Regions from separate parts of the Microbulbifer jejuensis genome, predicted to be linked through region 1. Evidence: predicted binding sites of a transcription regulator. Region 1 holds the regulator's gene; the other holds the start of a gene.
The links. Region 1 encodes PhoB, which activates phosphate uptake and scavenging genes when phosphate is short. Its sites were predicted from a motif close to TGTCATAAANNTGTAACA; they were not measured.
Positions count from the first base shown of each region.

Region 2: the regulator PhoB is predicted to act here: its motif matches at 12,194-12,211, upstream of ACL7TT_RS02055 (PhoX family protein).

Region 1 covers NZ_JBLBUB010000007.1:26,335-42,666, reverse strand. Annotated here, with positions in the region: gene ACL7TT_RS06055 (DUF4265 domain-containing protein) at 1-455, shown strand, start outside; gene yaaA (peroxide stress protein YaaA) at 606-1,382, shown strand; gene ACL7TT_RS06045 (DUF938 domain-containing protein) at 1,379-1,981, shown strand; gene ACL7TT_RS06040 (hypothetical protein) at 1,994-2,353, shown strand; gene phoR (phosphate regulon sensor histidine kinase PhoR) at 2,360-3,694, opposite strand; gene phoB (phosphate regulon transcriptional regulator PhoB) at 3,832-4,536, opposite strand; gene ubiA (4-hydroxybenzoate octaprenyltransferase) at 4,645-5,487, opposite strand; gene ACL7TT_RS06020 (chorismate--pyruvate lyase family protein) at 5,523-6,131, opposite strand; gene ACL7TT_RS06015 (dicarboxylate/amino acid:cation symporter) at 6,278-7,597, shown strand; gene recG (ATP-dependent DNA helicase RecG) at 7,609-9,711, opposite strand; gene ACL7TT_RS06005 (hydrogen peroxide-inducible genes activator) at 9,690-10,613, opposite strand; gene ACL7TT_RS06000 (GlsB/YeaQ/YmgE family stress response membrane protein) at 10,803-11,063, shown strand; gene ACL7TT_RS05995 (NAD-dependent epimerase/dehydratase family protein) at 11,295-12,179, shown strand; gene ACL7TT_RS05990 (RidA family protein) at 12,253-12,636, opposite strand; gene spoT (bifunctional GTP diphosphokinase/guanosine-3',5'-bis pyrophosphate 3'-pyrophosphohydrolase) at 12,778-14,895, opposite strand; gene rpoZ (DNA-directed RNA polymerase subunit omega) at 14,950-15,213, opposite strand; gene gmk (guanylate kinase) at 15,313-15,933, opposite strand; gene ACL7TT_RS05970 (sterol desaturase family protein) at 16,176-16,332, opposite strand, start outside.
Region 2 covers NZ_JBLBUB010000002.1:161,786-178,117, reverse strand. Annotated here, with positions in the region: gene ACL7TT_RS02100 (SpoIIAA family protein) at 505-885, shown strand; gene ACL7TT_RS02095 (ClbS/DfsB family four-helix bundle protein) at 971-1,486, shown strand; gene ACL7TT_RS02090 (hypothetical protein) at 1,579-2,019, shown strand; gene ACL7TT_RS02085 (cupredoxin domain-containing protein) at 2,233-2,604, opposite strand; gene ACL7TT_RS02080 (heavy metal translocating P-type ATPase) at 2,604-4,847, opposite strand; gene ACL7TT_RS02075 (DnaT-like ssDNA-binding domain-containing protein) at 5,235-6,542, shown strand; gene ACL7TT_RS02070 (replication protein P) at 6,562-7,119, shown strand; gene ACL7TT_RS02065 (phytase) at 7,351-9,294, opposite strand; gene ACL7TT_RS02060 (TonB-dependent receptor) at 9,487-12,102, opposite strand; gene ACL7TT_RS02055 (PhoX family protein) at 12,360-14,297, shown strand; gene ACL7TT_RS02050 (MarC family protein) at 14,399-15,007, opposite strand; gene aceK (bifunctional isocitrate dehydrogenase kinase/phosphatase) at 15,195-16,332, shown strand, end outside.

The sequences.
Region 1 (16,332 bases):
TATTCGCAGGTACCAATTCCGATGGCGAGCCGGTGGTGGAGCGCCTGCAGGTGCGGGTCAATGAGGCGGACTGTTGTCAGCTGGTGCGCTCCCCGGCCTTTGTTAAAGGCATCGCCAGTGGTGATCGTATCAAGGTGGATAAGGACACCCAGCAGTTTGAATTGATCAAGCGCTCGGGCAACCTGGCGATCCGGGTATTCTTCCGCACGGACAGCGCAGACTTGTCAGATCGGCTGACTCCGCAGCTGGAAAAGCTGGGTGGTGAACTGGACCTTGAACAGCCTCGGCTGTTGGTGTACAGCATTCATGTCAGCTGTGGCTTCGACAAAATTGAGAAAATCCTCAACAATGTCTGTGACGGAGCTGACAGTGTCTGGTATTACGGCAATGTCTACGATCCCAAGGATGGTCAGACGCCGCTGAACTGGTGGCAGGATATTCTAAAACCCGAGTAGGTCCGCAAGCCGGCAGGGTCTTCGCTCCCGGGGTTGAATGCGCGGAATTTTCAGGCGAATCGACCAGATAGCGGGCCACAGCCCACCCTGGTGCCGCTACCAGCAAGGCGCTGGGGACGGATCGCGCAGCAGTGACAAGTAAGGTATCCGATGTTAATAGTGATTTCTCCAGCCAAGTCGCTGGACTATGAAAGCGATATTCCCACGCTGAAAACAACCCAGCCGGATTTTCTGGCGGAATCCGCGGCGCTGGTCAAGACGTTGCGGACATTGAGTCCGCAGCAGATCTCCAGCCTGATGAAGATTTCCGACAAGCTGGGCACTCTGAATTATGACCGTTTCCAGACCTGGAAGCGGCCTTTCACCGATCGGAATGCGCGCCCAGCCCTGCTTGCCTTCAAAGGCGATGTGTATACCGGCCTCGAGGCTGAAAGCCTAGGCAGGCGCGATTTTGCCTATGCTCAAAAGCACCTGCGCATGCTCTCGGGCCTCTACGGCCTGTTGCGTCCCCTGGACCTGATGCAGCCCTACCGCCTGGAGATGGGTACCCGGTTTGAAAATGCCCGCGGCAAGAACCTGTACGAGTTCTGGGGAGATCGGATCACCCTGGCCCTTAACCAGCAGATGCACAGCTTGAAGAGCCGCGAGCTGGTCAATCTGGCTTCCAATGAGTATTTCAAATCGGTTCAGTCCGGTGCGCTCGATGCAGAGGTGATTACACCGCACTTCAAGGACTTGAAGAATGGCCAGTACAAGATGATCAGTTTCTTTGCCAAGAAGGCGCGCGGCATGATGAGTCGCTGGGCCATTGATCAACGGGTAAAAAAAGCGCAAACGCTCAAGGATTTTACTATGGCGGGTTATCGCTATAGCCCGGAGATGTCCGGCCAGCGCGACTGGGTATTTACTCGGGACGGGGGGCAATGAGGGATTTACCGCTTCCGGATGCGCCTTCCTGCGCGCGCAATCGCGAGTCAATTTTGCAGCACCTGCGCCGCTTGTTGGTCGATCATCAACGGGTGCTGGAAGTGGGTAGTGGTACCGGCCAGCACGCGGTGTACTTCGCTCCGTTTCTGTCGCACCTGGTATGGCAGACTTCCGAGCGGGAGGAGATGCTGTCCGGGGTCCGCGCCTGGCTCGCCAGTGCCCCAGCCGACAATCTGAGTGACCCCCTGGCCCTGGATGTCGATGCGCCCTGGCCCGCGCTGAGTGTCGATACGGTTTTTACCGCCAATACCCTGCATATTATGTCTGTGGGGTCTGTAGAGCGCTTTTTCCAACAGTTGCCGTCGGTACTGCAGCCCGGTGGACTTTTGATTGTCTACGGCCCTATGAAAATTGCCGGGGCGTTTATCGGACCCGGCAATGCCGATTTTGATCTCTGGTTAAAAGAGCGCAACCCCTTAAGTGGTATTCGCGCGCTCGAGTGGCTGGATCAACTGGCTGCAGATGCAGGGTTTAAGCGTGAAGAGTTAAACTACCTGCCGGCCAATAACCAGTTGGTGGCCTGGCGTAGAAAGCGATAACGAGGAGTCACTATGCCTGCATGGTTTGAAGTATTGATCATTGTCGTCTTTGCCATTGGCGCTGTGTTCTTTTTCGCCAAATACCGCGAGACCGTTGCCGTCCTGCACGAGAGTGAACGTATGAAAACACGCCTCTCCAACGACCTGGGTCGCTACCGGGATGTGCCCCGCCTGCGTGCCCTGCGCGAAGCAGTGCTGGGCAGTAAACCGCTACCCACCGATGATGACGGTAATGAGCACTTGTTGCTGCGCGACGGTGACCTGCAACTACACCACCTGATTCTACGCAGGGAGAGCGCACCGGTTGGCGATGACGACAACATTACTTACACGAAAAATGGTGAACAGGTAAAGCTGGAAGAGCTGGAGTAAGCCGTCCTAGGTATCGGCCATCTCTTCGCTGGTTTCCGGTGTGCGGACGGGCTTTGCGGTCAACTTGTTCTCAGGAAAGTGCAGGGTGAAGGTACTGCCCTGGGTGGGGGTACTCTCTATGCTCATCTCCCCACTGTGGCGCAGCAGTACATGCTTAACGATCGCCAATCCCAGCCCGGTGCCGCCACTGTCCCGTGAACGGCCGGGGTCGACCCGGTAGAAACGCTCTGTCAGTCGGGGAATATGCACCGGGTCTATGCCGATGCCCTGGTCCTGTACGCTGAAATGACCGCCACGGTTATCCTGCCACCAGCGCAGCTGGATTGCCCCCCCCGCTGGGCTGTACCGCACGGCGTTGAGCACCAGGTTGGCAAAGGCGCTGTGCAGCTCGCCGGCGTCGCCAAGGATACGGCTGTCGGCTTCGCACTGCACCACAACCTTGTGGCGGCCGCCGCTGAAGCTGTGTGCCTCCCGCGCAACCCGCCCCATCAGTTCGCGTACATCCACCGGCACATCCCCGATCTTGCACTCGGAGGTTTCCAGGCGTGCCAACAACAGCAGGTCGTTGACCAGTGCCGTCATGCGCACGGCCTGCTCCTCCATTTGCGCCAGGGGCCGCTGCCAGACCGGCGGTGCCAAGTCGCTGCCCTGCAGGGTTTCCAGGTAGCCGGTGATCACGGTCAGGGGGGTGCGCAGCTCGTGGGAAACATTGGCGACGAAATCGCGCCGCATCTGCTCCAGGTTGCGCAGGCGGGTGATATCGCGAACGATGACCAGCGCTTCATCCTGGCCGTAGCGGGTGACTTCGAGCTGGAGGCGAAGGGCCTCGTTGCCGGGTGCCGGCAGGGTCAGGGGTTCCCGCACCCTGCTGTCATTGCTGTGCATGTAGCTGACAAAGCCCGGGTCACGCACAAAGTTGACCAGCGACTGCCCGGTATCACTGGCCTGCAGGCCGAGGAGCTCGCCGGCGGCGGGGTTCCACCAGGCCAGGTTATCGCCGTTCTCCAGTGCCACTATGCCCTCGCACAGGGCGTTGGTGCTGTCCTGTACCCGGCGCAACATGGCGTGCAGTTTCTGTTTTTCCCGGCGGTGGCGGCGCTGCATACGGTAGAAATCGTCGTAGATCTCCCCCCAGATACCAAAGGCGGAGGGTGCCGGGCCGCGTCGGCCGCCCGCCAGCCAGCGGTTGAAGCGTTGCTGTTGCCACAACAGCGACGCCAGATAGACGGACAGCCCTGCGATCAGGGCAATCGACCAGCTGCCCCAGGTGAAACCGAGGATAGTACAGCCCAGAGTGATAAGGACAAAACGCGAAAACTCGCCAATACTGCGATCAAACATAGCCTAGTCGTGTTACCAAACGGACAACAGAGGGGATCATTTCCTCCCCGGCTGAATCGCTCCCCGGCATCCACTCGCTGCGCAAAGGGCGCACCGGCGGGAATTCCGCGGGCATCAGTATCTGTCGTGTGAAATTGTCACACTTTTTCGACAGTTTGCACAGAAAATCGATAGCCGGTGCCCCGCACCGTCTGGATATAGCGGTCGTGGCGGTCCAGTGTCAGGGCCTTGCGCAGGCGGCGGATATGTACGTCCACGGTACGCTCCTCCACATAGACATTGCCACCCCAGACGTGGTCAAGTAGTTGGGTGCGGGTATAGGCGCGCTCCTGGTGGGAGAGGAAGAAGGTGAGGAGGCGAAATTCCGTGGGGCCCATATCGACCGGCTGGCCCTTGATGGTGACCCTGTGGCTGAGTGGGTCCAGTACCAGATGCCCGGCGCTGAGTGGGTCCTCGGGGGTGGCCGGGCCAGCGCGGCGCAACACCGCTTTCAATCGGGCCACCAGTTCGCGGGGGGAAAAGGGCTTGGTGATATAGTCGTCGGCGCCCGTTTCCAGCCCTTTGATTTTATTATCTTCCTCGCCTTTGGCGGTGAGCATGATAATGGGTACAGCAGTGGTCAACTCGTCGCGTTTGAGGCGTCGGGCCAGTTCGACGCCGGATACATCCGGCAGCATCCAGTCCAGCAGAATCAGGTCCGGTTTTTCATCGATCACCAGGGCGTGGGCCTCGCGCGCATTCTCCGCCTCCAGACAGCGGTAATCCGCCATTTCCAGCGCCACCCGCAGCATATCGCGCACGGCGGCCTCATCATCGACAATCAGGATCGTTTTACTGTGCATTTGTCTGCTATTCCCGCGCTGTTGTCAGGATTTCCCGTTTCCGCCGGAGATTAAACGGGAATAGTATGACAAATATATGACGGCCGTCCCGCGGCTCCCAATCCAGGGCTAATTCAGCAGATAATGCAGGGATATTCCCGTGAAAATAGCCAAACCCACCCAGTTATTGTTGAGAAAAGCCTGAAAGCAGGCATCCCGTTCCCGTTTGCGAATCAGCCACTGCTGGTAGACAAAGAGGGCGGTCACAGCCACCAAACTTAAATAATAGATGGCGCTCATGCCAAAGCGCTGACCGAGGAGCAAAAGAGCGATCACTACCAGCAACTGCAGGGCTGCAGTCATGGCTCTATCCATGTCACCAAACAGGATCGCCGTAGATTTCACTCCGATTTTCAGATCGTCGTCGCGGTCCACCATGGCGTAGAAGGTGTCGTAGCACAGGGTCCACAACAGGTTTGCCGTATACAGCAACCATGCCTGGGGGGGGATTTCGCCGCTGACCGCGGCAAATGCCATGGGGATGCCCATACTGAAAGCGGCTCCCAGGACTACCTGCGGCAGATGGGTGTGGCGCTTGGCGAAAGGGTAGCAAAAGGCGAGCGCCAGGGCCGGCAGCGACAGGAGTATCGTGAGTTTGTTGGTGGTTAGCACCAGTGCGAAGGCCGCCAGACTGAGTCCGGCGAAGAGCCACAGGGCCGCGCGCGGGGTGACACTGCCGGTGGCGAGCGGGCGCGTCGCTGTGCGCTTTACATGGCGGTCAATTTCGCGATCAGCGAAGTCGTTGACCGCACAGCCGGCTGCGCGCATCAGGATCACCCCAAGCGTAAACACGGCCGACAGGTGCCATCCCGGCCAGCCGCCGGCAGCGAGCCACAGCGCGGACCAGGTGGGCCACAGCAGTAGCAGTGTGCCGATGGGCCTGTGCATACGGGTCAGCTGCCAGTAGGGCATCACTGCAGGCCAACGCCGGGCAATCTGTTGGCTGATCAAGGCGGATTCTCTCCCAGGGTTTTATCGTCGGGTCCGGTGGCCTTGGGCGGCCCGCCGGGACGGAAGCTCGAGAGGAACGTCTCGGCCACCAGCAGAGGCTTGTCCCGCAGCCAGAAGGTGGAGCGGCGCCCCCAGGCATTGTCATCCTCGCGACAGAGTGCTGCCAGTTGCAAGCGGGGATTGCGTTGCAGGTGGTTGAATTCAATATCGCTTCGGCGCATGCCCGGCTCGCTGAACAGCAACTCCCCCAGTGGTCGGTTGTCCAGACTGCGCAGGTTGCGGGATTTGCCCTGCAGGCTGCGCAAAGGCAGGACACTGCGGGCATAGACCCAGGGATGGCCGCGACCGTACAACAGCACTTCGCGTACCAGCGCGCGGCTGTGTGTGCGCAAATTGAGTGCGCGGCACTCCTCCGCGAGGGGCAGTTGCCAGCACTGACTCAGCACCTGCACGCGAAAATCCCCCCGGCTCTGTCGCTTGAGTGCAGCGGTGAGCGAACCGGGGTATTCCAGCCAGGGCAACAGCATCTGTGGGGGCTGGGGGTGCGCCGGTTCAAGCAGCTGCCCATGCCAATCGCCAGTGGGCACAAACGGGGATTGGTACAACGATCACTCCGCAATCTGGAAAAAGGGACATTGTACCTCGCCCGCTAACGGCTGGCCCCTTCCTGTTGCAGTTTTGCTCCCCGCGGTCTCAATAGATATAGTGCGCAGAGCATTGAAAACAACAAATACACAGAGAGAAGCTTGTTATGGGGCTTACTACCAGAATTGTGATTGCCATGGGCGCGGGTATTGCCCTTGGCCTGTTATTCAATACCCTCAATATGAGCGGGTTTCTGGGGGCCGGGGTCAATGAGGCGATTAATATCTACCTCACCGAAGGTCTGTTCGATATCGTCGGCCGGATTTTTATCGCCTCATTGAAACTTATGGTGGTGCCGCTGGTGTTGGTTTCACTGATCAGTGGCGCCTGCGCCCTGTCGGAAGGCAGCCGTATAGGTCCGCTTGCGGGTAAAACAATACTGCTTTACATGTTAACCACGGCAATAGCCATTACCCTGGCTTTGTGCCTGGCTCTGTTATTCCAGCCCGGTGTCGGTGTGAGCGAGGCAGCGGCACAGACGACTGCCGCCTTCCAGCCAAAAGAGCCTCCACCGCTTTCCGAGGTACTGGTGAATATTTTCCCCACCAATCCGGTGGCGGCCATGGCCGAGGGCAACATGCTGCAGATTATCGTGTTTGCCCTGCTGATGGGGTATGCCATTTCCCGCTGTGGTGAACCGGGACAGCGCATCGCGGCTTTCTTTAACGACCTCAACAGTGTTGTCCTGCGTATGGTCGGGGTGCTGATGGTATTCGCTCCCTACGGGGTCTTTGCCCTGTTGGCGAAGACCTTTGCAGACTTGGGGTTGGGTGGCTTGGTGCAGCTCGGTAAATACTTCCTGGTTGTGCTGGGGGCCCTGCTGTTACACGCTCTGGGTGTCTATTCGCTTCTTCTAAAACTGCTGAGTGGCCTCAACCCGTTGGAACTGCTCAAGAAGATGCGTTCCACTATGGTGTTCGCTTTTAGTACTGCCTCTTCGGCGGCCACCATCCCGGTAACCCTGTCGACCGTGGAGAAGCGCCTGGGTGTGGACAACAAGGTGGCGGCATTCACTATTCCGCTTGGTGCCACCATCAATATGGATGGCACCGCGATTATGCAGGGGGTGGCCACGGTCTTTATTGCCCAGTTCTTCGGTGTGGAGATCGGTTTGATGGGCTATTTGACCGTAATTCTCACCGCGACCCTGGCTTCGATCGGTACTGCCGGTGTGCCCGGCGTCGGCCTGATTATGTTGGGTATGGTGCTGCAGCAGGTGGGATTGCCATTGGAGGGCATCGCCATGATCATCGGTGTCGACCGCCTGCTGGATATGGTGCGCACCGCGGTGAATATCACCGGTGATGCGGTGGTGAGCAGCGTGGTGGCGAAAAGTGAAGGCGCGCTGGACGAGGAGACTTTCTACGACGCCAACTATGACAGCGTGAGTATCAGCGATTCCCACAATACCATCGGCGCCCATTGAGGCGCTGCCCATCAGGCCTCGGCGAAACGGGGCTTGTTCTGTAACCAGCGCTGGATCAGCAGGCGCCGCATTTCCTGATTGAGTGCCGGGGATGCAGCAATCCTCTGTACCTGCGGCAGTAGCCCGGCATCCCTTTGCAGATCGGCAATCCGGTGCTGGATCTCACCGGTTTGGCGGGTGCCGAGAATTTCACCGGGCCCGCGCAGGTGCAGATCCTCCTCGGCGATGGCGAAGCCGTCGCTGTGCTGGCGCAGGGCCTGTAGGCGCGCGCGGCCACTTTTTGACAGTGGCGTACCGTATAACAGCACGCAGTGACTGGCGATGGAACCCCGCCCTACACGTCCGCGCAACTGGTGCAGTTGCGCCAGACCGAGCCGTTCCGGGTTTTCAATAATCATGAGGCTTGCGTTGGGCACATCCACCCCCACTTCGATCACGGTGGTTGCCACCAGCAGGTCCACTTCCCCCGCGGTGAAGGCGCTCATCACCTGTTCTTTCTGTTCCGGCTTGAGGCGGCCATGTACCAGGGCTACCCGCACCCCATCGAGCACCTCAGTCAATTCCAGTGCGGTGGATTCTGCCGCCTGGGCCTGCAAGCTTTCAGACTCCTCAATCAGGGTGCAGACCCAGTAAGCCTGGCGGCCCTCGGCAATGGCGCTGTGCACCCGTTCCATCACCTGATTGCGGCGATCATTGGAAATCGCCACCGTACTGATGGGTTGCCGCCCCGGGGGCAGTTCGTCGATGATCGAGCAGTCCAGGTCGGCGAAGGCGGACATGGCCAGGGTGCGTGGAATCGGTGTCGCGGTCATGATCAACTGGTGTGGTTGGCACTTGCCGATGACACCGCTGGCGGCGCCCTTCTCGCGCAGCTCCAGGCGCTGGCGCACCCCGAAGCGGTGCTGCTCATCGATAATCACCAGTGCCAGGTTGTGGAAAGCCACTTCCGCCTGGAACAGTGCGTGAGTGCCCACCACCAGCCGGGCTTCGCCGCTGGCCACTTGTGCCAACTGTTCGCGGCGCCGGCTGGCCTTGAGGCTGCCGGTGAGCTGCGCTACCACAATACCGAGAGGCTCCAGCCAGGTGCTGAAATTCAGGCGGTGCTGTTCGGCGAGGATTTCCGTGGGGGCCATAACCGCCACCTGGGCGCCGGCGCCAATGCCCTTGAGTGCCGCCATGGCTGCGACCAGGGTCTTGCCGGCGCCGACATCACCCTGTAGCAGACGCATCATGGGATAATCCCGGGCCAGGTCTGCGGCAATTTCTTGACACACCCGTTGCTGGGCTGCGGTTAGGGCAAAAGGCAGGCGCGCGAGAAAATCCTGCTCCAGGGAAGTATTTACACCTAAAGGCGGTGCGGCGACCCTGGCGCTGTTGCGCCGGAGTTCCAGCAGGCTCAGATGGTGGGCGAGCAGTTCCTCCAGCGCCAAACGCTGCTGTACCGGGTGTAAACCGGCGGCGAGCTGCGCCTGCTGGGTATCGGCGGGGGGGGCGTGCAGGTAGACCAGGGCATCTCCGAGGGGGCAGCGCAGGGCCCTCGGGAGCAGTTCAGCGGGGAGCAGTTCGGCGATGGAGCGGTGCTGCAGTTGCGCCAGCGCCTGCTGTACCAGTCCGCGCATACGCTTTTGGCCCACGCCCTCTGTCAGGGGATACACCGGGGTCAGGGTTTCCCCGGCGGTGGCGGCCGCGCTGTCCACCACTTCGGTCTCTGGGTGGCAGAGTTCGAGTCCGGCACTGCCGCGGCGCGCTTCGCCATAGCAGCGCAGGCGGAGTCCGCGGGCAAAGCGGTTTTTCTGCGCTGCGGAAAAGTGGAAAAAGCGCAGGGTGATGGCGCCGCTGTTGTCCTGTAGCCGCACCACCAGGCTGCGCCGCCGCCCGAAGACGATATCCGCTGTGGCCACTTCCCCTTCAATCACCGCATCTTGCCCCGCATTCAGATCGGCAATGGAAATAACCCGCGTGCGGTCCTGGTAGCGCAGAGGCAGGTGAAAGAGCAGATCCTGCAGGGAGCGAATGTGCAGCTTTTCCAACACCTGGGCAAATTTATCCCCAACGCCCTTCAGGGTGGTGACAGGCTGTTGGGCCAGGCTGGTTAGGGTTCGATCAGATGACACTGGCTGATCGCCTCACGCAGGATATCAATGGCGCGGTGGCGCGGGAAACTGGCTCGCCAGGCCAGGGCGACGGTGCGATGTGGCCCCGGCGCGGTGAAGGGACGGGTTTCCAGCAGACCAATGGCGTATTGCGGCGCTGTGGCGGCGGACAGGGGCAGTATGGTAATGCCGAGCCCGGAGGCCACCATATGGCGCAGGGTTTCCAGGGAGCTGCCGTCAGAAGCGGTGCGGATACCCCCTCCACCAGCGTGCTTCTCCATGCTCAGTTGCAGGTGCGGGCAGGCCTCGAGGACCTGATCGCGAAAGCAGTGCCCTTCGCCGAGGAGCAGGACATTGTCCTCAGTGAGCTGATCCGGGGAGAGACTCTCATACTCTGTCAGGGGGTGATCCGCCGGCAATAACACCACAAAAGGCTCGTCATAGAGGGGTTGAGTAACCACATCCGGCTCGGTAAAAGGCAGCGCGATAATAATTGAATCCAGATCCCCCTTGCGCAGGCGCCGGCGCAGGGTGGCCGTATAGCCCTCTTCCACGTAGAGGGGCATTTCCGGGGCCAGATGCTGCAGTTGCGGTATAAAGTGCGGGAACAGGTAGGGTCCGATGGTAAAGATTGCGCCCACAGATAGCGGGCTGGCCAGCTGATCCTTGCCCGCGCTTGCGATGTCCTTGATTGCCGCCGACTGTTCCAGTACCAGCTGGGCCTGGGCGACGATGCGCTCTCCCAAAGGCGTTGCTTGTACCCGGGTCTTGGAGCGCTCAAACAGCGCCACACCCAGCTCTTTTTCCAATTTCTTGACTGCGATCGACAGTGTTGGCTGGCTCACGTAGCAGCGTTCGGCGGCACGGCCGAAATGCTGTTCCTGGGCGAGGGTGACGATGTAACGCAATTCATTGAGAGTCATAGTAAAGGTAATCAATTATTCTCTGGTGATAGATATTATTCATATATAATAGCCGATGGCCAATATCTGGGCGCGCTCTGTAGCCTGAAGTCAAAAATTGGAAAAATTTACCAATTATGGGCGCACCTAGAGGATTGAGGCGCAAAATTTTGCTATATCTAATGTGAGCACAGCGAACGGAGAAGCGTGATGGGAATTCTATCCTGGGTCATTCTCGGACTGATTGCCGGCGCCTTGGCGAAGTGGATTATGCCTGGAAAAGATCCCGGTGGCTGGATAGTCACTATGGCCATTGGCATTATTGGTGCCTTTATCGGTGGTTGGCTGGGCGCCCTGGCGGGGATCGGCGGGCCAGTGACCGGTTTTGGTTTTGGCGACATAATAACAGCGACCATTGGCGCAATTATCTTTCTTGCGATTTACCGCCTGCTCAAGCGACGCGGTAATTAGGCAAAAAACCGGCATCGTTGACAGTATGGCGGGGCTGCCGGTGCCCCGCACCGGTATTCATGGATGATAGCCCGCGATGGTTTGCGGGATCATTCTGGAGCCTTTCGAAGGCATTGGGCGAACAGGGCTTGAGTGTATCCAGATCTGGGGTTTCTCTGGCAGGACTCTATAAAACAGAATCAAGGGAATAGGGCAGACGGGCGGTTTTTCGCTCTGTTTGCCGGGAACGATATGACACAACAAGAAAATCTTTGGGTCCTTGGATGTGGTGACCTCGGAGCGCGTCTGGCGCTGAATATAGACCGCGACAAATATACGGTGTACGGCATGCGGCGCAACCCGCTGGTGGCTCTGGCGAGCAAGCGCCGCGCAGATGCGGTCAACTGGCGCAGGGGGGATGCCACCAGGGCGAGGGATATAGAGCGATTGCTGGTTACCGGGGCCGATATTGTCCTCGCCACATTCAGCCCGGATGAACATACACCAGGCGGTTACCAGCGGGCCTATGTGGAAACCGCCAGTGCGCTCGGTGAAGTGATTCCAGTTCTGCCCAAACCGCCCCGACTGGTACTCTGGGTATCGTCCACCCGGGTCTATGGACAGAGTGGGGAGGAGTTTATCGATGAGCAGACTCCGCCGGTGCCCGGCAGTTTCCAGGGAGAGGCGCTGTTGAAGGCGGAGGAAATAATTCGAGCGGCTGTGCCTGCCGCCTGTATTGTGCGCTTTGCCGGTATTTATGGGCCGGGCCGCGACCGCTTGCTGTCCCAGGTTCGCGCCGGGCGCTGCGCACCCCCGCAACCGCCCCAGTACAGCAACCGTATCCATGTGGATGACTGTATCGGCTTTCTGTTGCACCTGATCGAGCGGCACAGGGAGGGCTGGGCGCCGGAACCGCTCTATATCGTTGCCGACAGCAAACCCGTGCCCATGTACGAACTGCAGCAGTGGCTGGTAAAGGCCATGGGGTATACCAGTGCACATTTGCGCGAGATAGTGCAAACCAGCGTTCGGCGCTCAAAGAGGCTGGGGAACCAGCGTATGCTGGCCAGCGGTTACGCGTTGAAATACCCGGATTACAAGGCTGGCTACGGCGCCCTGCTGGCGGCGGAGGGCTGAGCCGCTGTTGTTTGAAGCGGACAGTTTTTCCGGCATTGTTCACAGGCGCGGATGGTGCAATGGCTGGAGGCGCTCAGGGCACCATCACGCCTTCGGCTTCAAATTGTGCCCCCAGGGGCAGCTCCTTGACGGCGACAGTCGCCCGCGCCGGGTAGGGCTCCTGAAAGAATTCTGCCATCACCTCGTTGAGGCGGGCAAAGTTTCTGCTGTCGGTGATATAAAGGTTCAGCTTTACAATATGTTGCAGTGAGCCGTCCGCCGCCTCACAGACGGCTTTCAGATTGCGAAACACCTGGCGCACCTCGTCGGCAAAACTGCCGCAAACCATTTGCTGTGTGTGGGGATCAAGCCCGATCTGCCCGGACAAGTAAACCGTATTGTTGACCTTTACCGCCTGGGAATAGGTGCCCGCTGCGGCCGGTGCCTTGTCTGTTTTTATAATTGCGCGGTTGGGCATGGGGTACTCCTTTACCTGTTGGTATTTGAGAAGGAAAGCCGATAAATATAGCGCGCTTTAACGACAAATGGCAGCGTCAACAGAGAGGAAAGCGGAGAGGTCCACCGGCTTGTAAATCATGCATGGCGGCGGTGACCCTGCCTAGGGGCGTGCGATGCGGATGACCGAAGGCAGGTTGCGCAACCGTTTCATGACCCTCGCCAGGTGCACCCGGCCGCCCACTTCCAGTGTCAGGGAGATCACACTGTTGTGTGCGTCTTTTTCATCCACATTGATCTGCTCAATACTGGCTCCCTCTTCCGTAATCCGGGTCGCCAGGCGCGCGATAATGCCGCGTTCGGATTCCACCTCCACGCGCACATCGCCGAGAAAGTCCCCTTTGACATCCGGTGACCAGTTTACCAGCATTATGTTTTCCGGATGTTCGCGAAATTCACCAGTATTGCGGCAGGTATCCCGGTGCACGACCACTCCTTTGCCGGAGCTGATATGGCCAATAATGGTATCTCCGGGGATTGGCCGGCAACAGCGTGCGAAGCTGATCATCATGCCCTCCTGGGCGTCGATGGTCAGCGGTGAGGAGATATGGCTCATTTCGGCCTCTTCACTGTGTGCCGGGGCCAGCAGCTTGGCTGCGGAGAAGGCGACTTTATTGCCGAGGCCAATCTCTTCCAGCAGCTTGTCCAGGGTCGCGCATTTGGCGTCCTGCAGGCCTCGTGTCAGCTGCTCCTCGGTCAGTGCTTCCAGGCGTGTTTCAAACTTGCTCAGGGCTTTTTCCAGCAGGCGCCGGCCGAGGGCGATGGAGTCGTGGTGGCGCTGGTGCTTGAGGAAGTGACGAATAGCGCTGCGGGCCTTGGCGGTGACGACAAAATTGAGCCAGTTGGGATTCGGCTGGGCATTTTTACGGGTGAGAATTTCAACTTTCTGTCCGCTCTCCAGGGGTTGCGACAGTGGCGCCAGGCGTTGGTTGATGCGTACGGCCACACAGGTATTGCCGATATCCGTATGGACTGAATAGGCGAAGTCCACGGCGGTGGCACCGGCGGGCAGGTCGATAATCTGGCCCTTTGGGGTGAACACGTAGACTTCGTCGGGGAACAGGTCGATTTTGACATTCTCGATAAACTCCAGGGAGTCGCCTGCGCGCTGCTGCATTTCCAGCAGCCCCTGCACCCAGCGGCGTGCGCGCACCTGGCTGGTGCCGCCGGTGTTGATCACCTCTTCGCCGGAAGCCTTGTACAGCCAGTGAGCGGCAATGCCGCTGTTGGCCATCTCGTCCATTTCCTTGGTGCGGATCTGTACCTCGATCGGTACGCCGTGCATACCCAGCAGCACGGTGTGCAGCGATTGGTAGCCGTTGGATTTGGGGATAGCGATATAATCCTTGAAGTCTGAAATCACCGGTTTATACAGGCTGTGCATCACACCGAGTACCCGGTAGCAGGTGTCCACGCTGTCCACGATGATGCGAAAGGCATAGACGTCCATGATCTCCTTGAAGGATTTCTTTTTCGCACGCATCTTCTGGTAAATACTGAAAAGATGCTTCTCGCGGCCGATCACCAGGGCGCTGATGCCCTCCCGTTGCAGGCGCAGTTCGATGGCGTTCTGAATCTGTTCGAGTAGTTCCTTGCGGTTGCCGCGTGCGGCAACCAGGGCGGCGCGCAGCCGGCTGGCGCGCAGGGGGTAGATGGCGAAGAAGGCGCGGTCCTCGAATTCTATACGCACGTCGTTCATCCCCAGGCGGTGGGCAATAGGTGCGTAGATTTCCAGGGTTTCGCGGGCGATACGCGCGCGTTTCTGCGGTTTTAGTGCGCCCAGGGTGCGCATGTTGTGCAGGCGGTCGGCCAGCTTTACCAGGATGACGCGAATATCCCGCGCCATGGCCAGGGCCATTTTCTGGAAGTTTTCCGCCTGCTTTTCCGCCGCGCTGTCGGTTTCGAACTGGGTCAGCTTGGAGACGCCGTCGACGAGATCGGCCACCTCGCTGCCAAACTGCTCCGCCAGTGCCGCCTTGGGGATGCCGGTATCCTCGATCACGTCGTGCAGCATGGCCGCAGCCAGGCTCTCGTGATCCATATGCATACCCGCGAGAATGGTTGCCACCGCCAGGGGGTGAGTCACATAGGGTTCGCCGGAGCGGCGCTGCTGCCCGTCGTGGGCCTGTTCGGCATAGAAATAGGCGCGGCGGACTATCTGGATCTGATCGGGGGACAGGTATGAGGAGAGGCGGTGGGCCAGACTATCGATGGTGTGCAATGCCGCGCGCGCCTCTCATATCACTTACTAACACTCAGCAGGAATAGACCGGAATCAGATTTCCTGGCCGGAGAGATAAGCCGGGGCCGCCATGGTGGCGGGTGTTTCATCAATATCCGGTTCATTGAGGACGCTGGCGTCTACCAGGCCTTCCCCGATTTCGCGCAGGGCGATCACGGTGGGTTTGTCGTTCTCCTCTGGAACCAGAGGGTCCCGGCCGCCGGTGGCGATCTGACGGGCGCGTCGGCTACCCACGATAACAAGCTCGAAGCGGTTGTCGACGTGCTCCAGGCAGTCCTCAACTGTAATACGTGCCATAAACTTTCGGTTCCATTCTCTGTGCCCGGAGGGCAAATTGTGTTCGGGGGAGCGACTATTTTACCGGACCATATAGTGTACGCAATTCGATCAATCAGCTCAATGGCGCAGCAGTGCCTGTAACAGTGCCCCGTGGCGCAGTTGCTGCTGCGCGAGGCGCTGACGCTGGGCAAGGATTATAGCGCGCAGCTCTGTCAGGGCCTGGTTAAAGTCATCGTTGATCACCAGATAATCCGCTTCGACATAGTGTGTCATCTCGTCGATGGCCTGGCCCATACGCCGATCAATCACGGGCTGGTCATCCTGGCCGCGGCCGGTGAGGCGCTCGCGCAGAGCTTGTTGGGACGGCGGCAGGATAAAGATCCCGACAGTATCGGTATGCAGGCGTCGCACCTGTGCAGCGCCTTGCCAGTCGATTTCCAGAATAACGTCACAACCCCTGGCGAGGGTCTCTTCCACTTCCTTTTTGGCGGTGCCGTAGTAATTGTCGCCGTACACCTGGGCGTGCTCGAGAAAAGCATTCTGCTCGAGCATTGCCAGGAACCCCTCGCGCTCCACGAAGTGGTAATCAATACCCTGCACCTCACCGGAGCGTTTGACGCGGGTGGTATGGGAAACAGACACTGTGACCTGGCTGTCGCTTGCCACTAGCGCCTTCACCAGGCTGGTTTTCCCTGCACCTGAGGGTGCGGACACGGTATAGAGGGTTCCTGTTGGCACATCTGGTCCTGTTCGCGGGCAAAACGTGCATTATAGCCCAAGCTCCGGCATTGCGGTCCTGCAAGGGGTGGAACAATGGGACATAAAAGTGGGAAAAGGTTAAACACCGACCGGGGTTGAGGGGGCAGTGTTGGGCGTTTCAGGTGCACGATACCGTCTGCACACCGGTGCCGGCCGGAATCGCCTGTGCGCATGTGCTCAATCACCGCAGGCTTTCTGCGATAGAGACTTGCCCCGCGTTGCTAATGGCTAGCGAGGGCGACGGTATCTTTTTTGTCCGTGATTGCCAGCCACCACCACAGCAGGGCGCTGATAAAAATATAGGCAGTGAAAACGGGCACAAATTTGGCGCTTAGCAGCGGCAGGGCCCCGGCCAGAAGCCCCAGGCGCAGGGGCTCC
Region 2 (16,332 bases), on a different contig from region 1:
CACGCGCTTAAAATAACGGGAACAGAGAAAACGGCTTGTCAGCCGGAAAAGTGCTGAAAATGGCTTTTGAATGCATACGAGTAAAGCAGGAGGGAAGAATACCCCCTCTCCCAGGATCGTATGAGGCATGGATGCCGATTACGAGGTTACAGGGATGTATTCATAGCGCGTCCTGGGGGAGGGGTATTCTTTTCTTCCGACCCGGTAGTAACTCCAATCGAGCATAAAAATACGGCATGATGACACTACTTTCTCCGTTGGGCCGCATCACGTCTTGGAGACGAAAAATGCCTTTATAAAGATGCGCTCAGGGAATGTCTCCTCGATGGCCTTTCATTGAAAACTCAAACCCCAAAAAATGCAATATAGGTGACAGTCATTTTCAATAAAGATAGAATTAACAAACAGTGTCTGCTTTGAGCAGGCCATCAAAACCGCAAATCCATATGAACTGACTGTTCCACCTGTATTGCAGGCACCCTACTTGAACAAAAGGAGCTACAAATGGCATCCAGACGGCACGGGCTATCCATCGGCATTGAAAGAGCCGGTGATCTTTTTTTCCTGTCTTTAAAAGCCCAGGGGAAGCTTACCCATCAGGATTATGAAACAATAACCCCAATGATTGATTCAGCCCTGAAAGAAGTTAAAGACCCCAGGGTCAAGGTCTTCCTGGATGGCACAGAACTCGAGGGTTGGGAGCCAAGAGCGGCATGGGATGATTTCAAGCTCGGGCTCAAACATGGCAATGAGTTTCAGAAAATTGCCATTTACGGCAATAAAAAATGGCAGGAAGTCGCGGCAAAACTGAGCCGCTGGTTCATCTCGGGCGAGGCCAAGTATTTTGAAGATGAAAGCGAAGCCATGCGTTGGCTGAGCGAATAATATCATCCGCTTATCGACGTCAGGCCTGGCTTGACGTCACCCTGTTCGCACCCGTTTTATCTGCATCAGCCCCCTGGAGCCAGCCATGTCATCCATACCAATGAATAAGCAGGCGTTATACGATTCGATCCAACATGCCTATGACAAGCTGATTGCTGACTATAAAACCATTCCCGATAGCTATTCCCGGAAGACTGGTGTCGAGGGAAATGTAAAAGGTACTAAAATTAGCGTATGTGATACTCTGGCCTATCTTATTGGCTGGGGAAAATTGGTCTTAAAGTGGCACAAGCAGACTTCCACTGGACAACCCGTTACGCTGCCAGCTACTGGATACAAATGGAATCAACTGGGAAAACTTGCCCAGCATTTTCATGCGCACTACAAAGACTGGCCTTACCCAAGTCTTCTCCATGAATTCAAAGTCACAACCGATAAGATTTTAACTCTGGTTAACTCATTGACTGATGAGGAGCTATATGGTGATACCTGGTATAGAAAATATACTTTTGGGAGAATGATTCAATTTAATACCACGTCACCAATGCGGAATATGCGCACCAGAATCAGAACCTTCAAAAAGAAAAACGGGCTAATGTAAATCCCTCAACAGACAGCGCCACCACAAGGCAAATGCGTCAGTGCTTGTGATATTCCCCACCCATAGAAATAAGAACAATGCCGGAGTCATTTATGAAAACTGAAGAGCAATATATCGCCGGACATGGCGCCTTAGAAGTATTCAATGCCCATGGGTTTATGCAGACCCCAACATGGGTACAGATTTGGGTTTGCTTTCTGGCGATCACATTTTTAGTAGGGTTTTACTTTGCCTGGAAGCACCCACTGGCCAGGTGGACTTCGGGTGGTTTTATCCTTTCAGCAGCAGGCGGGTCTATGGCTTTTGCGCTGTTGAGACTGCCTTTCCTGGGTGGCTCCATTGCGTTAATGCATATTCTCTGCTGGTTGCCGGGGCTAATTCTTTTACTCATACACCGCCCATTCCTGAATACAAATGAACCGGCTGGATTTCGAATTTGGGCGGGCACAATCACTGGCGTCATCCTATTTTCTTTTATCTTTGATATCAGAGATGCAGTGATTTATATCGATCATATCAGTGGCACAGGCTGAAAACCCCGCTCACAGGATTGTATAAAAAAATCTGGACAATATTGGTGCGTAACTTTTCCCTTTCAGGCGTTACCTATGGTTATTTTAAACCGGGCAATCTGATTGCTCTGCCAAGACCTCTTTACATACCGCCAATGAAGGGCTGCCAACTTTTTGAGATCCTACGGCAGCAAACCTGGTTAGTCGGTACACCGCGTCGGATTGCAAGCCGGATTAAGGCTCCAGCACCAGTACTCCCCGGTACATTTGCATCTGGCAGGTAAAAGGGTACTCACCCGGCGCACTCGCAGGAATTTCTACCAGTGTTTCCTGATGGAGCGCCAGTTCCGCACTGATTTCCAGGTCCGGAAAAAGCACCCACTCCGAACAGGGATTGGGATCCTCGCGGCAAAAGTGCAAGGTGGCGGGGCGGCCTGCCGGCATGCGGATACGATCCGGCTCATAGACACCGTCTTTGACCAGGATGTGCAGTTTCTCACCCCCGGCGACCTCTTTGCCTGCTTTATGTTTAGGGCCCAACCAGAACCACCAGATAATCCAGGCAATCAGCAAAAGACCAATAACGTTTACCCAAAACACTTCCATCAATGTGGCTCCGAGGGTTTGAAAAGGCGCAATCGATTGGCGTTACTGACCACCGTGAGGGACGACAATGCCATCGCAGCACCGGCAACAATCGGGCTGAGCAGCATGCCGGTGAAGGGATATAAAATACCGGCGGCAATGGGGATGCCAAGGGTATTATAAATAAATGCACCAAACAGGTTTTGCTTGATATTGCGCAGTGTTGCCCGCGAGAGTTCCACCGCATTGGCCACGCCGTGCAGGGAAGAGCGCATCAGGGTGACATCGGCACTTTCGATGGCGACATCGGTGCCGGCACCAATTGCAAAGCCCACATCGGCACGGGCCAGGGCCGGAGCATCGTTAATACCGTCTCCCACCATCCCCACGCGTTCGCCGCCGCGTTGCAGCTCCGCGACAATCCGCTCCTTGTCTTCAGGCAAAAGCTCCGCATGCACCTGGTTGATTTTCAGGCGCCTGGCGACGGCTTCGGCGCTGGCCCGATTGTCGCCGGTCAGCATTTCGATACGCAGGCCCAGTCTACGCAGGCGCCCGATGGCTGCCTCGGCATCGCCCCGAACGGGATCGGCGATGGCGACGACGCCTTTCAACTCACCGTCCACGGCCGCGTATATGATGCTGCGCCCGCCCTCCGCCAACTGGTCGGCGCGGGCCTGCCAGGTGCCCATGGGAATGTTTTCCCGCCGTATTAATTTCGTGTTGCCCAGCACTACGCGCCTGCCAGCAATAGTGCCGCTGACCCCATGGGCGGTGGTTGCTTCGAAATCACCCAGTGTTTGCAGCGCCAGCTTTTTCTCGTGGGCTGCACTGACGATGGCCTCTGCCAGGGGGTGCTCAGAACCCTGCTCCAGGCTTGCAAGCAACTGCAACAGTTCATCGCTGTCGCCATCCGTGTCGATATCGGTAAGGCGTGGCGACCCCTCGGTGAGGGTTCCGGTTTTATCCACAACCAGGACATCCAGGTTGCAGGATTGCTGCAGCGCCTTGCCATTGCGCACCAGCACACCGTATTCGGCCCCCTTACCCACCCCCACCATCACGGACATGGGGGTGGCCAGTCCGAGCGCACAGGGGCAGGCGATGATGAGCACAGAGGTGAGCACCACCAGCATATGTGCGGCGCGGGGTTCGGGGCCCACATTGAACCAGATCAGTGCCGCCACCACGGCGATAACCATAACCACCGGCACAAAGATCGCAGAAATTTTATCCGCCAGGCGTGCAATGGGAACCCGGGAACCCTGTGCGTTTTTGACCATCTCAATAATCTGCGCGAGACGGGTCTCGTCGCCGACCTTATCCGCGCGAAACAGCAGGCTGCCATTCTTGTTCAGGGTGCCCGCAACCAGGCTGTCGCCGGCGCTTTTCTTTTCCGGCACAGGTTCCCCGGTGAGCATAGATTCGTCCACCCGGCTGTTTCCCTCGATCACCTCACCGTCCACCGGGATTTTTTCCCCGGGACGCACGCGCAACCGGTCTCCCACCTGTACTTGTTCGATGGGAATATCCACCTCTTTGCCATCGCGCAATACCCGCGCCGAGCTATCCTGCAGCTGTAGTAATTTTTCCACCGCCGCATTGGTGCGCCCCCGTGCCCGTACCTCCAGGGCCTGTCCAAGGCTGATCAGGCCGACAATCATGGCACTGGCCTCAAAGTACACGTGTCGCGCCGACTCCGGCAGTAGCTGGGGCAGCACAACGACCCCCATGGAAAACAGCCAGGCCGCACCGGTACCGAGCGCTACCAGTGTGTCCATTGTGGCACTGTGATGGCGCAGTGCCTTCCAGGCACCACTGAAAAAATGCCCACCACAAAAGATCAGCACCGCCAGAGTGATCAGTCCCATCGTGCCCCAGACAAGCTGATCTGTGGGGGTATTCACCGATACCTTGGCGGTAACCAAACCCCAGGCCATGAGTGGAACACCCACAAGCAGGGCAAAGGCTGAGCGCCACAACAGCTGGTGGTAGTGGTATATCTCTTCTTTATGCTGTTGCGCGCGCAGCTCGCGCTCGCTCTGCTTTGCAACCTCGGCGTCATAACCTGCCGAGCGCACGGCCTCTATACAGGCCCGAGGCTCGGCTTCACCGCGCACGGTCAGTGTTTTCCCGGCAAGATTGACGCGGGCATCGCGTACCCCCACCACCCGCTGCACGGCGGTTTCAATTTTGTGCACACAGCCGGCGCAAGTGATGCCATACAGGCGGAAGACCCTTGGCGGTGACTGTTGCTCTCTGGTCATATTGCGCTCCCGCATTACTGTTTGCAGCGACAAACCGCCAATCGCACCGCGCAGGCAGGGCAACCCTTTGCACCGGCGGCCCTTTTGTTACCCGAATTGGAAATAGGGATTGCCGGACTGATCGCAAAATAAAAGCGATACCGCCTTCGGCCTCCTGCAGAGGATCTGCAGCAATATTAACAACCCATTCCTTGCAGCGGAATTTCAAGGGCAGCGCTTCAAGCGGTCGCATCAGGCCCCGGAAAGCCGATTGAATTACCGAGTTAATGATAACACTGTGGCCCCGCCCATAGTCAGCTTAGTGACTGGAGCAGCTCTTTAGTGCCGGGACCACAGATCTGCCGCAATAGCTGCGCAAGCCCACCGACGGAGTGTTATTATCACGCCATGACACACCCCCTGCTCCCGGAACGACCCCTCTGTATCTCCCCTGCCCTGGCGGCTACTGTCGGCCTTGAGGAGGCGGTATTGCTCACCGCACTTGGCGACCTGCTCCCCTTTCTGCCCCAGCAACCCTACGCTGGGCGGGACTGGTATACGGCAGAGGGGGAACAGCTGTACCCGCTGGTGCCCTTCTGGCAAGCGGCGGATATCCAGCGGGTGGCCACCAGCCTGCGCAACCAAGGGACCCTGCTTCTGGGCGCGGCCCCCTTCGGCAGCAGCGAGATCCTCAAGTTTGCCCTGCCCACGGGACAGACCCGCCCCGCCCCGGCACCGCAGACACCCGCCAGCCGCAGTGCCAACACCATTGCGCCCAACTGGCAACCCGACGCAGAGACCCTGATGCGTATCGGCCAGTTGGGGATTCCGGAGCACTTTGTGCGGGAGCATTTACCGGAATTCGTCACTTACTGGCGCGAACGGGGCGAGCCCCGGCATTCATTCGGCGCCCTTTTCCTGCGCCAGATCAAGGGTAAATGGGAAGCTTTTCGCGCCACCACCCAGCGCAAGCAGGCCCTGCCCGACAGCTGGCAGCCGAACAGCGACACCCTGCAAAAATTGGCCGATGAAGGTGTCCCCAGCACTTTTGTCAGCCGCGCTCTGCAACGCTTCCTGGATTATCATCGCTCCAGTGGCAAGCAATCCATTTCCTGGGATCTGGAATTCAATGACTGGGTCATGGAAGATTGGGAAAAACAGGAAACGCCATTTATCGAGAAGCGCAAACCCACCGCCATGTGCCGCGACTGGCAACCGAGCGAGCATACCTGGGAACAACTGCAGCGCCTGGCCATCAATCCGCGCTTCTGCGCAGAATTACTGCCGGAATTTATCTACCAGTGGTTAGAGCGCGGCGGACACAGCGCGCGTTGGGGCGAACTGTTTATTGAATACGCCCGCGAGGAATGGGCCTATTACTGCCAGGGTATCGATAAGAACCCTGTCGCCAAGTCCATTTCGCGCAACTGGCAGCCAGGGGACGACTGCCTCAATCACCTGGTAAACCAGTGCGAGATAGAGCGCGACTTCGCCCTGTCTCTGGTTGCGGAGTTTATTATTTACTGGCGCGGCCAGAACGCCGCGCGCAAGAGCTGGGACGCCGTCTTCGTGCGTCACGCGCGCCACCAATGGGCGCAGCGCAACAAGTTGGCAATTGGAGACTCCTATGGCAAACGGCAAGACCCCAACAACAGCGCAAACCAGCGCACCCGCGACCGCCCAATCGGCGACATCCTCACAGACACAAGCTGGTAATACCGCGGAGCAGGGACTATTGAATGAAAAGAAGCGCGCGATCAACGAGGTTTTCGCACTGTTCAAGCTGAACTACCACAACCAGTTCAGCGCGGCTTTCCCCGACACCGAAACGCTGCACCACGCCAAGCGCCTGTGGCTGGAAGCCCTCGTTGCCCTTGCGCCGCAGAAGATTATGCAGGGCGCCAAACGCGCTATTCTGCACAGTGAGTACCTTCCCACGATACACAAAATGCTGCTGCTGTGCGCCGCTGGAGAAAACGGTTTTCCGGACACCCGCGCCGCCTACCGCGAAGCCTGCAACGCACCCAGCCCGAAAACCAACCACACCTGGAGCCACCCGGCGGTGTATTATGCAGGGCGCGAATCCAACTGGTTTTTTCTCGCCAACAATCCAGAGTCAGTGGCCTACCCGGTCTTTGCCGACCACTATCGCAAACTCTGTGCGCGGGTATTGGAAGGAGAAAAGCTCACCGCTCCGGAGCCCCTGAAGCTGGAAGAGACCCCAGGTAAACCGCTGTCGAAACGGGAAAATGCCCATAAACTGGCCGAACTTCGCGAGGCATTAGGGCTCTAGCCTTGACGTCCCGCGCCACCGTTCATACTCCCGCGCCATCCCCCGGATACAGGTTCAGCCTGTCAAAAGTGACCCTCCAAGCGCCTCTAAAGGCGGGGCGGATTGAACCTATCCGGGGTTACTTTTCATTCTCTGTGCTATCGGCCTGTATTGCCCTATCCGTGAAATTCCGCTTTGTGCAAAAAACCGTATCGAGGGGCACTGAAGGGCAACGCAGCTCAGTATCAGGCTTCAAGGTTCATTGGTATCTGGCAGCGCCAGCGCTTCACGAATATCCTGCCAGGATACCAGTTTGAAATTCTGTGCCGCATCGGGCATACGATTACGACCGTCCTGAACAACCAACAATCCCTGCGGATACTCGGCGCCCAGATTGGCGCTGGTTACTGCCAAGCCGTCGGTTTCTGAGCTGGCATCTATGCCCGCGTGGATATTCAGCCCCAGGCGGAAATTGCCAATAAATTCGTTGCCATCGCGACTGTACAATGCATAGCTGTCATTGCCCTGGCTGGAAACGACCAGGTAGCCGCTATCGCCCGCCCTGTATAATCCCAGACCTTCCACATCCGCAACCAGGTTTTCTCCGTCCGCTTCCGCCACCAACTGCGGTCGCGCACCACCGGCATCAAAGGCGTCCAGGTCCAGCCGCCATACCCCGAGATCCTCCTCGCCAAAGAACAGCCGTGCGTTTTCGTCGTCCACCACGCAGCCTTCCACCTGGCTGCCGACATCCAGTCGGGCACTCTGGTGCAGCTGCCAGTTTTGACCATCCTCGGGCACCTGGATTTTCATCTGGTGCAGGGCACCTACTTTATCGGAAACCCAGGCCAGGAGGTCATTGCCATTCCGGTAGAGGCACAGACCATAGGGATCTTGCAGGCTAACTGAACGCAGGCCCAGATGTTCCACTCGCCCGCTCCTGTCAATGGCGAACAGATCGACACCCGGTGTTGTGCGGTTGGATGCGGCCGCGAGGGCGCGATAGCGGGGGTGCGTTATAGGGCGTATATCCACATTGTTCACACGTCCCACCGCAAAGTGCTGAACCAGTCTGCCGGATAAATCGTAGACATTCAGGCCCCTTTTTTTATCGGTGCCAAAAATCAGGCTGTTTTCCGGCGCTTCGGGGTTGACCCAGATTGCCGGATCATCGGCGGCATCACCGGCGGATACCACGGGCTGTGTCTGGGCCCGAGCGGGAATACGCGCAGCGACTACACCGGTTCCCGAGGGCGCTTCCCGCAGCCCCGATAGCGGCGGCGATGCATCAAAATACAACAGGGCATCCCTGTCGTTATCCAGCACCAGCAGTGATCCATCCAGCAGCGCAAGGGAAACCGGGTTGTGTGCCTGCGCAATATGAATACGCCACTGGGGTCCAGCGTCCGCGGCCTGCAGGTCGTAGCGCTGCAACTGATCACCTGCAGTCAGCCACATATGGTTAGTGGCAGGCTCTACCCACAAGCCGCCAAAATCCTCACCAAGCTGCGCGGTCGATATCAATAACTTGCGTTCCTCATCCTTTTCAGCATCGGCATTCAGGCTGATCACGCCAAGGGGGGGCTGGGATATCAGCAGGCGCTGGGTGATCACATCCACCGCACAGGCATTGACCTGCTCACCGAAGTACAGCGAGCGCACCTCAATCAATGCCCACTGCCGGATGCCCGGCTTGATCAGATACTCGTGCCCCAGACCGTCTTCTCCGATGGCGAACAGTTGGGTGTGATTCCCCTGGCGGGAAAAACACAGAGCACTTTGCGGGGGCAAGTCGGAGCGGCTGCCGAGGTATTGGATCGCCGGACCTTCGCCGGAAGAGGGCTGGCGTATCCTGTACAGGCTTATTTGTGCCTGCGCATCGCTGTAAGCGGCCACCAGTACACTGCCATCTGCCTGTTCCTGCGCGGCCAGTTGCTCCAGGTTGCCCGCTTGTGCCGCCAGGGTGTCACCACCCCAATCCAGCAAAAGCAGTCCACGGCGCTCACTGGCCAAGAGAAAGCGTTGCCGGCCGTCAAGCTGCACCGGCACCATCTGCTCCGCTTTAATAGCGCCCAGAGCAATTTCCTGCCTCGGCAGTTTTTTCTCCCCCTGTAAAGGGGTATCGGATGTACCATCACAACCGCTCAGAAGAGCGCCCAGCAGTATACCTGCAGTACAAAAACACGTTCTTTTCATATCAGACATCAAATCAATAAAGACAAAACAACAAAATCCCAACTGGTTCACCGGGTGTGCTTAAAGCCCGCCCTGCCACAACCGGCTTTCACCAGTGGCAATCGCTGAGATTGCCACTGAATAGGGCCCGGGACAGTTGCACCGGGATTGATGGGCGACTGGCGGCAAACAGGCCCCAAAATACCTGTTGGATCAATAAAAGCTGCTATAGCTCAGGCCCAGTGCATAGGTGGGACCATACTCTTCATATTGCCCATTGAAACCGGCACTGTGCACATAATAGGGTTCATCGGTGAGATTCACTCCGGTGAAGGTCAACTGCAGACCGTTGTCAAAACGGTAGCGGGCGGAAAAATCCAGCTGCAGGTGATCATCCTCATAGCGATCACCTGCCGCGTTTTCAAGATCCACTTCCAACAGGCGTTCACCGCGGAAAGCGGCGGACAAACGCAGGCTGAATGCATCGCGCTCGTAACCCACGACAAAGTTGCCCACCACATCTGCCTGCGAGGGCAGGGAGATGCTGTCACCGCGCTGCCTGTCCGCCCCCAGGCCAAGGCGCGCATGAGAATCCGTCAAGGTGGCGTTGGCGCGCAGCAAAAAGCCATTGTCAAAGCCCCTGGTCCAGGCCAGCTCAACGCCACCGATACGGGCGCTGTCGCCATTCATGGGCTGCAGGACTTCCGCTTCCTCCACCGGCAGAGTCCCCACATACTGACGGAAATCCGCTGTGCTGGATGCATCGGACAGGACAATAAAATGGTCTATGTGCTTGTGAAACAGGCCTACAGAAAACATACCCAACTGATCGGCGTAGTACTCGGCGGAGAAATCCAGATTGCGGGATTGGTAAGGTTGCAGGCCGGGGTTGCCCGCTTCCACTTTCAACTCGCCCTCATCGTACTCGATTTTGGCTGGAGAGGGGTTCAGGTAACCAAACGAGGGTCGCGACAGGGACTCGCCATAAGCCGCACGGAGTACGATGTTGTCGTTGTAGTCGTATCTGAAATTGACACTGGGGAAAAACAGCCCATAGTCACGCCGGTACTCGACTCCACTGGCATAGACCCCTTCGGCAATAAGCTCGGCCTGGGGAATGGGCTCCTCCGACTCAACCACCCGCACACCCTCGGCAGTGAAGTCTGTATACTCATAGCGCACCCCAAAGACCCATTGGGATCGCTGCAAATCCACCGTATTCATAACATAGAGCGCACTGATATCCTCGCGCATGGTGTAATCGCGCGCAGAAGACAGTGCAGTTTCGGCTTTATCCAGCGCAAAGTCGGCGAGATTGGCGTTGATAAAACGATTGAGGCTGCCGGCATTGATGCCCGGACCAAAAGTATCCAGATGGTAATCAATGTCGTTGTGGACAAAGTCAGCCAGAGTGTAATCGCCTGCGAAACTCTCGTAGACCGTCGCGTTCAAGTCCCCTTGCTTTTTCCGCTGACGCTCGTGCAGGCCAAACTGTACGGTGGACGGATTGCCGGCCCATTCGAGTTCACGACTGAAATCCAGGCGCAGGCTCAGTTCCCCGTCCTCGGTGTGATTGTCCTCGATGACCAGTTCATCCAGCTGGTAGCTGGCCGGGTCCAGCACTTTCTCCAGCCCTTCACTGCCCACGGCCATACGCGGGGTTTTACCGGCTTCCACGTATCCCAGGCGCAGTGGTTTTAGAATAAAAGTGGTATCGCGGCGGTGGGGCTCCGATTCCTCTGCGTGAGAGTATCCCAGGGCATAGGAGAAATTCCAAAGGTCAAAATAGTGCTCGCCACCGAAAACCACAGAGAGAATTTCCTGTTGTTCCCGACGATCCTTGAGGGATTTTTCCAGCGCTGCCTCCTCCCACTCTGCCGAATTATCCGAGATACTTTCCGGCGCATCCCGCTCCGCATCCAGTTTCCAGGCATTGCGCTGGCGGATTTCCTCGTCTGAGAAGTCTGAATACAGACTGTGCAGGTAGAGGCTGGCCTCATTGCCGAGATCCAGATCAAAATTGGCCGCAACGCCGGTGCGCTCCCGCGTGATTGTGTAGTCGCGCTGCTCAATCTCACTGGCACCGATACCGGTGCTGCCATCCACTGCGCTAAAGCGCTCCCAGCGGCCATCGGTTTCGATATTCTCCGAGCCGAAATGGCGTTTTTGCTGGCTGACGGCCAGGGCCACACCCAGCCTTCTGTCACTGGGCAAAGCAAATACCCGAGTCATGCTCGCGGCAAGTTTGGGGCTGTTTTCTTCCTGCAGGCTGCTGTAGCTGTTCTCGGCACTGAACTTGTATCGGCTGTCTTCGTAATCCAGGGCATTGAGGCTCTTGATTTCGATGGCCCCACCAATCGAATCGGCACTCATATCCGGGGTCAGGGTCTTAAAGACTTCCAGGGTGGCGAGCAAATCCGAGGGGATAACATCCAGAGCCACGGCACGGCTATCGGTTTCCGGTGCAGGCAGGCTTATCCCATTGATCGTCGCAGCATTCAGGTTGGGATCTATTCCGCGCACGCCCACAAAGCGGCCTTCGCCCTGATCGCGGGCAATAAATACACCGGGCATTCTCTGCAGTGCCTCGGTCACATTCGCATCCGGCAGTTCACCGATCGCATCGGATGTCTGCACCGCCACCAGTTTATTGGCGTCCCGTTGACGTTCCATATCACTGCGTGCATTGCTGGCCTGGGCAGTAACCACTACCGTCTCCATGGCCTGTGGTCCGTCTTGCTGCGCAATCGCACCTGCCGCACTAAAGGCAGCAGCGAGCGCCATCAAAGGCATGTCCAGCCGCCGCAAACACTGGCTTTTATATTTCATCACATCCCCACTCCCATTTTGCCGGTGGCGTCTTTAAGCGCTGCGCAGACTAAGCGGTGACTATGACTTTTGCGTGACGTTTTTTTTAAGGTGTCATTAATCCTTCAAATTTGATCGCTAATCTCCCTATGAAAAGCTGAAGCGTGCGTGGACTAGCGTTTGCTATGGAGTGGGTACAGCCCGGTGCCCGCTCAGTACCGCGGAGATCCATCAAGGCGACGGATCACACCCATCAACGTCCTTTATCGGAGCAAAATGTGAGCCAGGAACCCAATCAACCCCCGCGACGCACCCTGCTGAAAACCCTGGGTAGCGCAGCGGCTGCCGGGGCTGCCGGCAAACTCATGCTGTTGCCCGGCTGCAGCAGCAAGGATAAAAAAAGCCGCAGGGATAACCTCTCTTTTACGGAAATTCCACACACCCTGGATTCCGAACACCACCTGCCTGAGGGTTACCGCGCCGACATACTACTGCGCTGGGGGGATGCCATCCTTGAGACAGACGCACCTTTTCGCCCGGAAAGCCTGGACAGCAAAAGCCAGCAACAGCGTTTTGGCTACAACAATGATTTCATCGCTTTTATGCCGCTGGCTCCGAATGCCCCTTCGAACCGGGGGGATATGCACGCCCAGAGCCGCAACAGCGATCGCGGCCTGTTGTGTGTCAATCACGAATACACCCAGCCCCACCTGATGTTTTCCGGCTACAATGACGCATACAGCGCCACTCGCGGTGTCAGTGGCGCGCATGTAGCGGTGGAGCAGGCCGCCTGCGGTCACTCGGTCGTGGAAATCGAGCGCGGCCCGGATGGCTGGCAGATACAATTAAGCAGTCCCTACAACCGGCGAATTACCGCAACCACGGCAATGGACATCAGCGGCCCGGCCGCGGGGGACAAGCGACTGCGCACGGCAGAAGACCCCACTGGCAGACAGGTGCTGGGCACCATCGGCAACTGCGCGGGCGGCAAAACCCCCTGGGGGACAGTACTGATCGCGGAAGAGGGATTTGGCAGTGCCTTTCAAGGGGACCCCGAAAAAATAGAAGACCCCCGCGAGGCGCGCAATCATCGCAACTTTGGTATCACCCCCTCGAACCGCAACTGGGGGAACTATGATCGCCGCTTCGATATCCAGGTGGAGCCCAACGAACCCAACCGCTTTGGCTGGATGGTGGAATACAACCCCTACAATCCAGCCTCCAGACCGCGCAAGCTCACAGCACTGGGGCGCTTTGAGCACGAGGGATTTACCCTAGTGTGCAAGCCTGGCCAGGCGGTGGTGGCCTACGGTGGCGACGATGACGAACACCAGTTTGTCTACCGCTTTATCTCCCGGGGCATCTATCGGCCCGAAGACCATGCCGGCAACCGGGAACTGCTGACCGAAGGCACACTCTACGCCGCAAGGTTTGCAGACAATGGCCAGGGGGAGTGGCTGGCGCTGCGCTATGGGCAGGGGCCGCTCACAGAAAGGAACGGGTTTCGCAACCAGGCCGATGTTCTGATCGATGCACGCCGCGCCGCGGCTCTACTGGGCGCCACCCCCATGGATCGCCCCGAGGACGTGGAGACCAACCCCCATAATGACTGCACCTACGTGATGCTGACCAAAAACAAACAGCGTCGCAAAAGCGATATCGATGCCGCCAACCCCCGCGCGCGCAATACCCGCGGCCACGTCCTGGAAATTGCACCGCCGGGGACCACAGGTCACCGCGACCACACAAGCGATCATTTCCAGTGGCAGCACTTTTTACTCGGAGGCGATCCCAATGCCGGGGACCCCGCCGAGCGGGGTGCCTATGGCCAGCAGTCCAGCGACAGCATCTCTCCCCACGGCTGGTTTGCCAATCCGGACAATGTCGCCTTCGACCCCCGCGGCAATATGTGGATAGCCACCGATGGTTGCGAGCGCTTTGGTTTTCACGACGGTCTCTGGGCCATGGCCACCGAGGGCCCCCTGCGCGCCGCGCCAAAGCACTTTTTTGGATGCCCGCGGGGTGCCGAAGCCTGTGGCCCGGAATTTACACCCGATGGCAAAACCCTGTTTGTGTCTGTACAACACCCCGCGCAAGGGCGCAGTTCCACCTATGACAACCCCCTGCACCGCTGGCCAGATAACGACCCACAGTCCCCGCCACGCCCGTCGGTACTGGCCATCTACCGGGTCGATGGCAGGGAGGTGGGCAGCTAGGGTCTGCTCCGCCCTCCACAGAGCCTGGAGATCCTGTTAAGTGTTGAGTTTTACAGCGGTGGGTGTCTACCGATACCCCATCCCGATAGAGGCGCTACAAATCAGATTGAGAAGAACTGCTGAATCCCCAGCAATACATTCGTTGTTGCCACCGAGGCCAAAATAAGTCCCATTACCCGGCTGACAATACTGGCACCCGCAGGTCCAATTAAACGGTACACCCACTTGGCCATCAGTATGAGCACCAGCACGATCAGCAATACAGCCAGCATTGCCGACGCGGCTTTCAATTGATGCATCACATTGAAGCGATTATTGTCTGTCAGAACAACGGCCGCGAGCATTGCCCCGGGTGAAGCAATCGAGGGCACCGCCAGGGGAAATATGGCCGTTTCATGGCCCTCCCGCACAAATTCCATCTCCTGTTCGGGCTTGCTTTCGCCAAAAATCATGGTGAGGGCAAACAGGAACAGCACAGTGCCACCGGCAACCTCAAAAGCGGACAGCGGCACCCCCATGGCCTCCAGTAAAAACTGACCCGCAATCAAAAAGAACAACAGAATAGCGGTGGCAACCAGCACTGCCAGACAAGCGATCCTGCGCTTTTTCCATTCGGCGTGTCCGGCGGTAACCGCAATAAATACCGGCAGTGTACCCACCGGGTCGATCACTGCGAAGAAAATGACAAAGCTGTTGATCCAATCGTTCAATTGTTACCCCGGCGTACCGTGCTACTATCCTTTCGCGCTCCAGTGCAGATCGCAGGCCGACATCAGATCCCAAACAACAACGGTACGAAATTGCGCCAGTATTTCAGAGGTGGCCATCAAACAAATCCCGGAAGACGGGTTTGATGGCCGGGTTGATACCTTGTGCCCCAGAACCAAAGTCTAGTGTATGACCAACCACTCACCGACCGCCCGCCGCATCGCCAAAACCATCCTGAATGGCTTCGATGCGTATTTTGCAGATTTTCAGAACATCACCCTGGGCGCCAAGGCGCGCTTCGAAACCGCTGCCTGGCAGGCGGTGCGACAGGTCAGCAAAGCGCGCATCGACCTGTATAAAACCAAGGTCAACCAGGTGTTAAGACTGGTGCACTCCGTCACCAGCAAAGACACCAGCCACCTGGCGCTATGGCGGGATGCCCGCGCCACCTACGCGCAGTTGATCGCCAGTCACAGCAATTACGAAATCGCCGAAACCTTCTTTAACTCGGTCTTTTGCAGCCAGTTCGACCACGCCCATATTCACGACAGTAATATTTTTGTGAAACCCTCGCGCACCCCCGACGACAAGCCCCTCAGGGATTACAGTATCTATATCAGCTACAGCGCCCGCGATGGTCTCGAACAGATGGTGGGAGAGATCCTCACGGACTTCGGTTTCTCCGTCCCCTGGGAAAATCTGCCGCGCGATGTGGAGAATATCTGTGCCGCTCTGCGCTCGGTGCCACTGGCCAATCTGGAGAGCGCGAAACAACTGCGTGTGGACATGCTGGAGTCGGTGTTCTATCGCAACAAAGCCGCCTACCTGGTCGGGCGTATGATCTTTCACGGTGAAGTGGTGCCCATAATTCTGCCCTGTCTGAACAATGGCCGCGGCGGCGTCTTTGTCGACACCCTGCTGCACAGTAACGATTCCGCCAGTATCATCTTCAGCTTTACCCGCTCTTACTTTATGGTGGACGCGCCCATTCCCTCCCGTTTCGTGCGCTTTCTCTCCACAATTATGCCCCTGAAGGAAAGGTCCGAACTGTATAATTCGATCGGCTTCCACAAACACGGCAAGACAGAGTTCTACCGGCATATTCTCGCCCATATGAAAGTGAGCAACGATCAATTTGTGATTGCGCCGGGCATCAAGGGCATGGTGATGAGTGTGTTTACCCTGCCCTCTTACCCGGTGGTATTTAAAGTGATTAAGGACCACTTCGACCGACCAAAAACCGTCACTGAAAAAATTGTCCGCGAACAATACAAGTTCGTATCCCGCTCCGACCGGGTCGGGCGCATGGCGGACACCCAGGAATACA